3 regions of the Streptomyces sp. NPDC086554 genome follow, and region 2 is predicted to be linked to each of the others. Evidence: riboswitches for the same ligand, from Rfam matches in the RefSeq annotation. Region 2 holds a riboswitch; each other region holds the start of a gene.
The links. Region 2 has a riboswitch for cobalamin ahead of AB0O76_RS37820 (cobalamin biosynthesis protein). Riboswitches for the same ligand answer to the same signal wherever they lie in the genome.

Region 1 (4,043 bases), on a different contig from region 2:
GATCACCTCATCGGCGTCGGGCACGCGCGGGGAGTGGATGTCGTACACGCCGGGCCCGACCTCGCGGGGGTAGCCGGACGCGGCGAGTTCGTCGGCGACCTGCATGTGCGAGCGTGCGGCCTCCAGGCTGATGACATCGGCGTCGAGGTCGTCGATGGCCTGGAGGATGTCGCCGAACTCGGCGTAGCACATGTGGGTGTGGATCTGGCTGTCCGGCCGTACGCCGCTCGTGCTGAGCCGGAAGGACTCGGTGGCCCAGGCGAGATACCCGCCGTGGTCCGCGGCGCGCAGCGGCAGCGTCTCGCGCAGCGCGGGCTCGTCAACCTGGATCACCGAACTCCCGGCCTCCTCCAGATCGTTAACCTCGTCGCGCAGGGCGAGAGCGACCTGGCGTGCGGTGTCGGCGAGGGGCTGGTCGTCGCGGACGAAGGACCAGGCGAGCATGGTGACCGGACCGGTGAGCATGCCCTTGACCGGCTTCTGCGTGAGCGATTGGGCGTACGCGGTCCAGCGCACCGTCATCGGCTCGGGACGGGAGATGTCGCCGGCCAGGATCGGCGGACGGACGTAACGCGTCCCGTAGGACTGGACCCAACCATGCTGCGTGGCCAGATATCCGGTAAGCCGTTCTGCGAAGTATTGCACCATGTCGTTGCGTTCGGGCTCGCCGTGCACCAGGACGTCGATGCCGGTCTTCTCCTGGAAGGCGATGACCTCGCGGATCTCGGCCTCGATGCGCTCCTCGTACGCGGCCGTGCCGATGCGTCCGGCGCGCAAGTCGGCGCGGGCGGTGCGCAGTTCGCCGGTCTGCGGGAAGGAGCCGATGGACGTCGTCGGAAGCAGCGGCAGGCGCAGCCGTTCGCGCTGGGCGGCGGCCCGCTCGGCGTATGTCTGGGAACGGCGGGTGTCCGCGTCGGTGACGGCCGCGGCGCGGGCCCGCACCTCCGGATCGCGGGTGAGCGAGGAACTGGCGCGCGACGCCAAGTCAGCGCGATTGGCGGCGAGTTGAGCGGCAATAGCACCGGTGCCTTCACCCAGACCACGGGCGAGGGTGGCGATCTCACCGGTCTTCTGCCGGGCGAAGGCAAGCCAGCGGGCGATCTGCGGATCGAGGCCCTTCTCTGCGTCGGCGTCCAGCGGGACGTGCAGCAGGGAGCAGGAAGCGGCCACATCCACCCGGTCGGCGAGGCCGAGCAGCGTACCCAGCAGGGCCAGGGACTTCCCCAGGTCATTGATCCACACATTGCGGCCGTCGACGACACCGGCGACAAGACGCTTGCCGGGCAGGCCGCCGACGGCGGCGAGGTCGTCGAGATTGGCGACGGCGGGCCCGGTGAAGTCGATGGCGAGACCGTCGACGGGCGCCTTCGCCAGGACGGGCAGGGCGTCGCCGAGCCGGTCGAAATAGGAGGCGACGAGGAGTCGGGGCCGGTCGGTGAGCGCGCCGAGATCGCGGTAGGCGCGGGCGGTGGCGTTCAGTTCGGCAGGGGTGCGGTCCTGCACCAGGGCGGGCTCGTCCAGCTGGACCCACTCGGCGCCCGCGGCGCGCAGATCGGCGAGGACCTCGGCGTACACCGGAAGCAGCCGGTCGAGGAGCGTCAGCGGCTCGAAGTCCGGGGCAACGCCGGGTGCGGGCTTGGCGAGCAGCAGATAGGTGACGGGACCGACGAGGACGGGCCGCCCGGTGTGCCCGAGAGCGAGAGCCTCGCCCAGCTCGGCAACCTGCTTGCCGGAGTCCGCACTGAACACGGTGTCAGGCCCCAACTCCGGCACCAGATAGTGATAGTTGGTGTCGAACCACTTGGTCATCTCAAGGGGCGCCACGTCCTGCGTGCCCCGCGCCATGGCGAAGTAACCGTCCAGCTGGTCGGCTTCGACGGCGGCACGGTGACGGTCCGGGATGGCGCCCACCATGACGCTGGTGTCCAGGACATGGTCGTAGTACGAGAAGTCCCCGGTCGGCACCTCGTGAATGCCGGCGTCGACGAGCTGCCGCCAGTTGTCGCGACGCAACTCGGAAGCGGTCCGGCGCAGTTCGTCCGCGCCGACACGCCCCTTCCAGTACCCCTCGATGGCCTTCTTCAGTTCCCGGTCGGCGCCTTGCCGGGGATAGCCGTACACGGTGGCCTCGGCGGTGCGGGCCGCGGCTGTGGCGGTGGATGTGGCGGTCACGGAACTCTCCTTCGCGAGTACTCGTCCTGGTTCCCGGGACGGGACGAGGACGCGAAGGGACGGCAAGAAAGGCGAGCCCCGTGGGGTAGCCCCTGAGTGCGCCCGGGATGCCCCTGAGCGGGGATGCCCCTGGCCGGGGATGCTCGCTTCCGCCGCCGACCCGCCCTCGAGGTCACCGAGATGCCGTGCGCTCCTTCGCGCACGGGCAGTGGCAGGTCTTCGGACTCACGGGCCCGCCGAGCCCTCTCGAAGGAGGACGAGGCACCTACTGGCCGTCGCTTCCCGGATCCGCAGGCGAATCCAGTGCGTATGACGGCGGTCGTTCCCGCTCACCGCTGCGGGGCAGTCCCGGATTCCCACCGGGTTCCCTCTTACGACGCGCCTGCCTGGCGGACAGGGCGAACCAGCTGCGTGGGGAAGCCTATACGTACGAGAGGAGTCCTCTCATGACGGATGGCATGGGCGAGCGCCTCTCGTACGCGACGCAGGGCTGCCCCTGGCCAGCCGGTGAGGCCGCCGTCCACAAGGATCTGCGCCCCGGTGATGTACGTGGCGTCCGGCCGTCCTCCCAGTTCCCGGGCCATGGCCTTGGTCATGCCGACGAGGGCCGACTTGCTCAGCGAGTAGAGGGAGAAGCCGGGGACGGGGACCTGACTGGCGGAACTGCTGCTGCGGCCCTTGTCTCGCGCTCGAAGCGCCAGCTGTCGGCGAGCGCGCCGACGTCCACCGTGTCGTATCCCAGCTTGTTCATCAGTGCGGTGTCCTCGGCCCGCGCCCCGGCGTCGTCGCCGGCGATCGGCAGGCCCTGACCAACTTGGCGCCAGGCAGACCCTGTTGGGCGAACTGACCGATGGTCAGCGTCTCCTCGTCCAGCTCCTCGATCCGTCCGTCGCGGGAGGGGTAGTAGTTCGCGGCGTCCAGGACGCCTTTGCCCACCAGCGCGCACCCAGCTCGCCGACGAGACCGGCCAGGGTCTGCGGGCCGCGCGAGTTCGCGACGACCACGTCCATGCCCGCGGCCAGGGCTGGGTGGTACCCGAAGCCGGGCCCCGGGTCTTCCTCGCGCCAGGAGACATCGCGCTGGTGCGCGGCCGGGCTCCGTACGCCCTGGCCGACTCCCCGGACACCGCGCCGCAGATCCTGCGCCGTCCCCGGGGTCGATCCATGGCCAGAACGCTCCAGTACCTTTGCGTACGTCTACGGTGGCCGGGATGTCCCGGCTGCATGACCGAGCTGATGCGACGAAACTGGACCAGCAGAGGGAAGGAAGTCTCCAGCCATGTCACTCGCCCGCGTCCACAACTTCTCCATCTCGCTCGACGGCTTCGGCACCGGTGAGGGTCAGAGCCACGACGCGCCGTTCGGCCACGCCGGCGAAAGGCTGCACGAGTGGATGTTCACCACCCGGTTCTGGCACAGGATGACCGACCGGCCCGGCGGGACCGCCGGCCTCGACGACGCTTTCGCCCAGCAGTTCGCACCCGGGATCGGCGCCGAGATCATGGGCGCCGGGAAGTTCGGCCCGCCCGGCTGGCACAAGGACCCGGACTGGAAGGGGTGGTGGGGGCCCAACCCGCCGTTCCACACACCGACCTTCATCCTCACCCATCACCCCCGCCCGCCGATCGAGATGGAGGGCGGCACGACGTTCCACTTCCTCGACACTTCGCCCGCCACGGCGCTCGAGACGGCCCGCGAGGCAGCGGACGGCCAGGACGTACGCATCGGCGGCGGGCCCACCGTGATCCGCGACTTCCTTGCCGCCGGGCTCGTCGACCACATGCACATCGTGGTGGTCCCGATCCTGCTCGGCCGAGGCGTCCGCCTCTGGGACGGACTGACGGGCACCGAGCAGAACTACGAGGTCGAGGC
Region 2 (4,043 bases):
AAGCCGCCGCAGATCCCGAGCACAGGACGCCCCTCGGCGGCACGCCGCGCGATGGCGTCCGCGAGCCCGCGCTCGCGCAGCCACTCCAGGGCACGCACGGTCCCGCGCGTCCCCGGCACGACCACGAGATCGGCGTCGACGAGCTCCTCGGCCCGGTCCACGAACCGCACGACGACACCGGGTTCGGCGGCGAGCGCGTCCACGTCCGTGAAGTTCGACATCAGCGGTACGGCACAGACGGCGACCCGCAGCACGTCCGCACCGACCGGGGGAGCGACGACGGACTCCCGCACGGCACCCCGCAGGGACACCCGGAGCCCGTCCTCCTCGTCGATGCCCAGACCGTGCTGGAACGGCAGCACACCGAACGTGCGCCGCCCGGTGAGTCCTTGCAGCATGTCGAGCCCGGGTTCGAGCAGCGAGACATCGCCCCGGAACTTGTTGACGAGATACCCGGCGACCAGTTCCTGGTCCTCGGCGCTGAGCAGCGCGGTCGTGCCGAAGAAGGAGGCGAAGACGCCACCACGGTCGATGTCGCCGACCACGACGACGGGGAAGCGGGCGGCCCGCGCGATCCCCATGTTCACTATGTCCGTACGCCGCAGATTGATCTCGGCGGGACTGCCCGCGCCTTCGCAGATCACGGCGTCATAGCTGCCCCGAAGTTCCTCAAGACATCCCACGACGGTGGAGAGCAGCGCTTCCTGCCGCCCACCGTGATAGCCCCGCGCACTCATCTCGCCCACGGGCTTGCCCATGAGCACGACCTGACTGCTGCGGTCGCTGCCCGGCTTGAGCAGTACGGGATTCATCAGCGCGGTCGGCTCGACGCGGGCGGCCTGCGCCTGCATGGCCTGCGCCCGCCCGATCTCGGCGCCCTCGCGCGTGACGAAGGAGTTGAGCGACATGTTCTGCGCCTTGAACGGCGCGACGGACACGCCTTTGCGGGTCAGCCACCGGCAGATCCCGGCGGTGACGACGCTCTTCCCGGCATCTGATGTGGTCCCGGCGACGAGCAGCCCGCCACTCATGAGCGTCCTCCCAGCTTGTGCTGCCCGTGCTGTCCTGGCTGTGGGCAGGCGTTCCGCAGGGCGGAACGGGTGGGCACAGCCCCAACTGCCGGGCTCCGCTTCCGACGGGCGGCAATGGCAACCCCCAGCGCCAGCAAGCCGACCCGCCGAGACAGCCGCACAGCCCGCTCGATGTCAGCCACGGCAACGTCCCGCCCACCCCGGTTCAGAACGGGCCGATGCTCAACCCGCCCCCCGTACGAGAGCGTCCCCCCGAGCCGCACCCCCAACGCCCCCGCAAAGGCCGCCTCTACAGGCCCCGCGTTAGGGCTCGGATGCGCAGCGGCATCCTCACGCCAGGCCCGCAGCGCCCCGGACGGCGAATCCCCCGCAGCAGCCGCCAGCAGGGCGGTAAGCCGAGCCCCCGGCCACCCCAGAACATCATCGAGCCGAGCAGACGCCCACCCGTACCGGAGGTACCTCGCGGACTTGTGCCCCACCATCGCGTCCAACGTGTTCACGGCCCGGAACCCCACGAGCCCCGGCACCCCGCCCAACGCCCCCCAGACCAGCGCCCCCACGACGGCGTCGGACGTGTTCTCGGCGACGGACTCGACCACGGCCCGCGCGATGCCGTCGGCATCCAGCGCCTGCGGATCCCGCCCGCACAGATGCGGCAGCCGCTCCCGCGCCACCTCGATGTCCCCGGCGGCGAGCGCACCGCCGACGGCCCGCGCCTCACGCCCGAGCGAGGTCCCGCCGACCACGGCCCAGGTCGCGGCGGCGGTCAGCGCGACCGATCCGGCACGCGAGCGACGACGTACAAGAGAAGAGGCAAGGGCGGCGGCACCCGCAGCCCCGCCGGCGCACACCACGGCATGCAGCGCACCCCACCCGCGGTGATCCCGCCACAGGACACGCTCGACGGCACCCGCCGCACGCCCGAACGCGGCGACCGGATGCCCGCGGCGGGGATCGCCGAGGAGCAGGTCACCGAGGAGCCCGGCGGCGGCGCCGTACGCGAAGTCGCGATCGGCACACATGGGTTCAGCCGACCGCTACGTGAAGGGGAGCGACGGGCCCGGCCCGGAAGGGCGGGGGCACAGGAACCGGCAACGGGCGGCCGCGCATGGCGATATGTCCTCACTCAGGGTGTCCGCGCCCTGGTTCGACGTGATCGGCGGGCGAGAGTTCCTGGCTCACGGGGGACGTCGTCTCCCCGGTGACAGTGGCGGGACCGCGCCGGATTCGCACCGGCTTCCTCTTCTGCCGCCGTAATGGCTCCGGCAGTCCACCACGCCCGCGAACGCCCGTCAACTCGCCGTTGACCTGCGACGGGAGAGTGTGCCAAGGCCCACATACGAAGGTGGGGTGCAAGGCGCCGAAGCGTCCCGCACCCCACCTCGAACTCCGGTCGTCAGGCGACGATCAGATAGATCCCGTACGCCACCGCGGCCGTGCACAGCGCGAAGCACAGGTACGCGCCGGCGCGCGCCGCCACCGCGTTGCCGCCCGTGGCGGAAGAGGCGCCGGAGGTGGCCGCCTCGTGCTTGGAGAGGCCGACGATGCCGAGGGTGAACAGGCCCACCAGGGCCACTGTCACCGCGAGGCTGACTCCGAAGACGGAGCCGAGAGCTGCCCAGTCGATGTCCATGCTGATCTGTCCTTACACCGTGGCGCGGGCGGGATCCGCCACAGGGCCGGTCGGGGCCGGGATGGTGGCCTTGACGTGGTCGTCGTCGGTGGCCGTCGCGGCGGCACCGGTGGGCGGCGGCGTGACGGCGGCGATCGCGGTGGTGACGACGCCCGCGGGCTCCGCGCCGGAGCCGCCGATCTCGTCGTCCGCGACGTTCGTGTGGTCGACGGCGTTGCGCCGGGAGAGCACCCAGATGACGGTCGCGCCGCCGACCAGGAGCGCGGCGGTCGCCCCGATGCCCCAGGGGCCCTGCTTGGTGAGGAACTCGGCCCCCGCGCCGACCAGACCGGCGGCCGGGAGGGTCAGACCCCAGGCGACGAACATGCGGGTCGCCGTGGACCAGCGGACCACACCGCCCTTGCGGCCGAGGCCCGCGCCCATCACGGCGCCGGAGCAGGACTGCGTGGTGGAGAGCGAGAAGCCGATGTTCGACGAGGCGAGGATGACCGTCGCGGCGCTGGTTTGGGCGGCGAAGCCCTGCTGCGGCTGCAGGTCGGTGAGGCCCTTGCCCATGGTGCGGATGATGCGCCAGCCGCCCAGGTAGGTGCCGAGCGCGATGGCCACACCGGCCGAGACGATGACCCACATCGGGGGGTTCGCGCCGGGGTTGAGGACGCCGCCGGTGACCAGGGCGAGCGTGATGATGCCCATGGTCTTCTGCGCGTCGTTCGTGCCGTGCGCCAGCGAGACGAGGCCGGCGGAGGCGATCTGGCCCGCGCGGTAGCCCTTGGCGGTGGCCTTGGTGTCGGTGTTGCGGCCGATCCGGTACGTCAGGCGCGTGGCCGCCATCGCGGCGAGACCCGCCACGAGCGGCGCGGCGATGGCCGGGATCAGGATCTTGGTGACGACGGTGCCGCCGTCGATCGACGACCAGCCCATCGACATGACAGCGGCGCCGATGAGGCCGCCGAAGAGTGCGTGGGAGGAACTGGAGGGCAGGCCCACCAGCCAGGTCAGCAGATTCCAGAGGATCGCGCCCACCAGGGCCGCGAATATGACCTCTGTCTTCAGTCCGTCCTCGTTGACGATGCCGCCGGAGATCGTCTTGGCGACTTCGACGGAGAGGAAAGCTCCGACGAGGTTCAGCACGGCGGACATGGCCACCGCCGTCTTGGGCTTGAGAGCGCCGGTCGAGATGGTGGTCGCCATCGCGTTGGCTGTGTCGTGGAAACCGTTCGTGAAATCGAACACGAGAGCGGTAACGATCACGATCCCGAGGAGAAGCGTGATGTGTTCCATTTACCCAGGCTTCTGTTGGACGTCAGTGGCATGTGGAACGTAGGCAACCTGAGTGAACGGAAAGTGAACTGGGCCGGGCCGTGCGGTGACTCGAACCG
Region 3 (4,043 bases), on a different contig from region 2:
ACTGCTTTTCGTCACCGCCTGCTCCAGCGGGGACGACGCCTCCACCCCGGCCTCCTCGCCCCCTGCCTCGACATCCGCGCCAACGAGCACCGGCGAGGTACGCCTGACCGTGAAGGACTTCGCGTTCAGCCCCGCGACACTGACTGTGCGTCCCGGCGAGAAGATCGCGGTGGTCAACCAGGACTCCGAAGCACACACGGTGACCGCCACGGAGGGCAAGACATTCGACACAGGGAGCATCCCTGGCGGCGGGTCCGCCACTCTCACGGCCCCTTCCGACACCGGCCGTTACGCCTTCGACTGCACCTTTCACCCGTCCATGAAGGGCACTCTGATCGTGCGTTGAAGCCTCACGCGGACTGCGACAGCACCAGCCGCTCGCCGGAGCGGCCGACGCCCGTGACGCGCACAGGGACGTCGGCCGAGGCACGACCGGAGGGTCAGGCTGCGGGTACGGGTGCAGTCCGCGCACTCGCCCCCATCCGCGTACGAGCCGCCCGCAAGCCGATGAGACCGAAGCCCACGGCCAGCAAGGCCCACAGCAGCCCCACGGACGCCGCCGAGAGCACCCGGAAGTCCCACACCAGCGTCGCGGGAGCGTTCACCACGTCGGGGTTGTCCGGCAGCGCGAAGAGTGAGCCGAGCGCGGTCACCATGATGGCCGCGACAGCGAGCTGGCGCAGCGGCGCGGGGTGGCCGTGCCGCTCCAACCACGTGCGGATGCTCCAGGCCAGGACGACAGCGATCAAGCTGATCCCGATGGCCGCGAGCCACGCATCGCCGCGGACACCGACCGTGCCCGGGTCGCCCACGCCCGGCGGGTTCGCCGGATAGCGCAGGAATGGCAGTAGCCAGACTCCGGTGAATCCGGCGCCCGCCAGCATCAGCGACCGCTTCCAGGGCGCGCTGTCCGGGTCCCGACGGTGCAGCACCGCGTACACGACAGCGAAGAGCACCCCGATCGCCGCACCAGTGCCAACTGCGGCCACCACCAGGCCCGTGTGCTGGGTGGAGCGGGAGAAGACCTCGACCGCGGCACTCGCGCCGCGCGCCTCTTCACGGGCCGCTTCCAGCCGCACCGCACGGTCCAGTACCGGTTCCGCGAACAGCACCGAGAAGCCTCCGCTGACCAGACCGGCGACTCCACCCGCGAACGTGCCCCGGCCCAGCAGGAACAGGAGAGAAGTCATGAGCGCTCTCCTCAGTGGCAAGGGGCACCGAAGAGGTGCCGCCCGTCGTGCGCGAACTCGTGGACGTAGTTGGCCGATGTCGCGACCTTGCCGAGCATCGGTGACAGCAGCGCCCCCTGGTCCAGGAAGACCGCGTCCAGCACGACCAGCGCGAGAATCACCGCCGCGGCAGCGATGAGCCCGTCCCGCAGCGGGTGAACGACCAGCCCCGCGGCAGATCGCGTTCCGGGAACCGCTGAAGCACTCATGAAACCTCCTCGTGGGGTGCGCACGCCCCACTTGCCTGGAGGACGAAGGGTCAGTGTCTGACTCCCGGGTCACCCCGGTCACAGTGGCGGCACCGCCCCGGATTTCCACCGGGTTCCTGCTCACCTTCGCCTCGATGCGAACTTGTCGTCGCGTGTGCGCGACGTCTACTAGGCAACTTAGAGCAAGGCCCTCTGTGCCCGATAGGGGTTCACGGATGGCGTCGCACGGGACAGCTTCGTGCAGCTAGCCGTGCTTTGCCGACATGTCGCGTACGTCCGCCGCAGATTCTGAGCGGCGGCTTCCGAGCAGGGTGGCGATGAGGAGGGCTCCGAGCGCGAGGAGGGCCGCAGCGACGATGAGCGCGAGTGAGTAGCCTTCCGTCGCGGCGTGCAGCGGGCCGGTCGAATCGGCCACGGCGTCGCTGCGGCGCGCGGCCAGGGTGACGAGTACCGCCACCCCCACAGCGCCGCCGATCTGTTGAACGGAGCTGAGGAGCGCAGAGCCGAGACCGGCGTTCTCCTCGGTGGTGCCTGTGAGCGCGGCGACTGTCAGGGCAGGAAGGCTCAGGCCGCAGCCGAGGCTCATGACAAGCATGCCGGGCAGCACCCCGGATGCGTAGCTGTCGTTCGGTGTCACGTCGGACAGCAGGAGCAGCCCCGCTGAGCTGATCAGGAACGACACGACGAAAGTCCGGCGCATCCCGAACCTGATCACTGCGCGGGAGGAGAGCCACATGCCCGTCAGGATTCCGGCACCGTAGGGCAGGTAGGCGATGCCAGCCTTGAGCGGACCGTAGCGCAGCACGGTCTGCAGGTGGATCATCAGCAGGAAGGCCATCGCGTAGAGGGCAGCGGAGAACAGCAGGGTCGCACCGTTGGCGACGGCACGGGTGCGGAAGGACAGGAACGACAAGGGCACCAGTGGCTCGGCCGTGCGTGACTCGACCGCGAGGAACGAGACGGTCAGGACGACGGCAAGGAGCAGGGGCCCGGCAACGGCCGAGTCACCCCAACCCGACTCCCCGGCCTGGAGCAGACCGTAGACCAGCGACAAGACGGCGCCGGTGCCCAAGACCGCGCCAGGTACGTCCAGGCGCGCCTGGCGGGTGGCCCGGCTCTCGGCGACGAGGCGCGGGAGCAGTACCAGAGCCCCGGCGGCCACGGGCAGGTTGATCAGGAAGATCCAGCGCCAGGAGGTGAGGCCGGTCAGCGCCCCGGAGATCACCAAGCCCATGGTGCCGCCCAGACCGGCGATGCCGCCCCAGATGCTGAATGCCTTGGCGCGCTCCTCGGCACCTGGGAACAGAAGTGTGATCAGGGACAGTGCGGCCGGGCTGGCCATGGCCGCGCCCGCCCCCTGGACGAATCTCCCGGTCACCAACTGCCAGGGTTCCTGGGCGAGTCCGCAGGCCAGGCTCGCCGCACCGAACAGCGCCACGCCGCTGAGGAAGACGCGTCGGCGGCCCAGCAGGTCGGCCGCGCGGCCGGAAATCAACAGCAGCCCGCCGAAGGCGAGGAAGTACGCGTTGACGACCCAGGCCAGGCCCGCGGCACTGAAGCCGAGTTCATCCCGGACGCTGGGGAGAGCGACACTCACCACGTTGTCGTCCAGGACCAGCATGAATTGCACGAAGCACAGCACGATCAGCGCCGACCGGCGGCGGCCGGTGGTTGCGTCAAGGGGGAAGCCCCTGAGCCGCGGGCGGAAGCCCTGAGCCGTGTGCGGAAGGGACTACGCGTCCTCAATGATCCCGCAGACGGTGACGGGACGTACGTCGGTGCAGTCACTGGCGCGCTGCCGGGTGTCGACGAGGGTCCCGCGCAGGGCCAGGAGTTCGGACACGGTGTCGTCGATCTCCGTGATGCGAGCGTCGAGCAGGTCGCGGACCGTGTCGCACGGAGGGATGCCACCGTCGCGGATGTGGAGCACTTCGCGGATGTCGTCCAGGTGCAGGCCGAGAGTGCGGGCCCTTCGGATGAAGGTCAGTACGTCGATGTCGTGCTCGCCGTAGAGGCGGTAGCCCGCCGGGCTCCGTTCGGCGGCGGGCAGCAGCCCCCTGGCCTCGTACACCCGCACCGCCTTGCGGGTCAGCCCAGCCACCTGGGCGGCCTGCCCGATGGTCAGTCCCTGAAGCGCCATGCCCCTACCTCCTCACCCCCAGTCTTGACCTTGCCCCGGGGGCCGGGTTCTAGCGTCGTGAACGTTCCGATGAATCGCGACGAGAGAGACGAGGGAGGTGGTGACCATGCCGTTCCGTGAGGGCGAGGTCTACCGTTGTCCGGAGTCGAACTGCGGCTGTGAACTGACCGTGACCAAGGCGGCCCCGCCGACCTGCACCGGTCAGCAGAGTCCGACATGCTGCTGCGGCAAGATCATGGTCAAGAAGTCCCAGTAGCCCGGACCGCCCGTTCCCTGTCGGCGGGCCGTCTCTACTTGACGTCGGCGGGCCGTCTCTACTTGGCGTCGAGCACCCCGGCCCGCCACGCCCCCACGGCCATCGCGACGACACCTCCCACCAGGTAGAAGGGCGAATGACCGCCCAGGAGGATCGTCAAAGCCTCCGAGAACTCCTTGTGCCGTTCCTTGGTCATGCTGCGGCCCTCT

Region 1: it holds a riboswitch for cobalamin, as region 2 does, so the genes downstream of both, metE (5-methyltetrahydropteroyltriglutamate--homocysteine S-methyltransferase) here and AB0O76_RS37820 (cobalamin biosynthesis protein) in region 2, are expected to answer to the same signal.
Region 3: it holds a riboswitch for cobalamin, as region 2 does, so the genes downstream of both, AB0O76_RS17620 (hypothetical protein) here and AB0O76_RS37820 (cobalamin biosynthesis protein) in region 2, are expected to answer to the same signal.

The regions. Positions count from the first base shown of each region.
Region 1 covers NZ_JBFBJK010000035.1:73,357-77,399, reverse strand. The annotation lists gene metE (5-methyltetrahydropteroyltriglutamate--homocysteine S-methyltransferase) at 1-2,172, opposite strand, end outside; cobalamin riboswitch at 2,365-2,595, opposite strand; partial or broken gene AB0O76_RS38975 (oxidoreductase) at 2,733-2,825, opposite strand; gene AB0O76_RS38970 (hypothetical protein) at 2,923-3,108, opposite strand; gene AB0O76_RS38965 (hypothetical protein) at 3,201-3,509, shown strand; gene AB0O76_RS38960 (dihydrofolate reductase family protein) at 3,451-4,043, shown strand, end outside.
Region 2 covers NZ_JBFBJK010000033.1:24,637-28,679, forward strand. The annotation lists gene AB0O76_RS37815 (cobyric acid synthase) at 1-1,031, opposite strand, end outside; gene AB0O76_RS37820 (cobalamin biosynthesis protein) at 1,028-2,053, opposite strand; cobalamin riboswitch at 2,176-2,329, opposite strand; gene AB0O76_RS37825 (hypothetical protein) at 2,428-2,664, opposite strand; gene AB0O76_RS37830 (inorganic phosphate transporter) at 2,677-3,945, opposite strand.
Region 3 covers NZ_JBFBJK010000009.1:269,554-273,596, reverse strand. The annotation lists gene AB0O76_RS17630 (cupredoxin domain-containing protein) at 1-346, shown strand, start outside; gene AB0O76_RS17625 (CbtA family protein) at 441-1,190, opposite strand; gene AB0O76_RS17620 (hypothetical protein) at 1,202-1,438, opposite strand; cobalamin riboswitch at 1,469-1,599, opposite strand; gene AB0O76_RS17615 (MFS transporter) at 1,683-3,086, opposite strand; gene AB0O76_RS17610 (MerR family transcriptional regulator) at 3,171-3,578, opposite strand; gene AB0O76_RS17605 (hypothetical protein) at 3,685-3,834, shown strand; gene AB0O76_RS17600 (hypothetical protein) at 3,893-4,030, opposite strand; gene lgt (prolipoprotein diacylglyceryl transferase) at 4,027-4,043, opposite strand, start outside.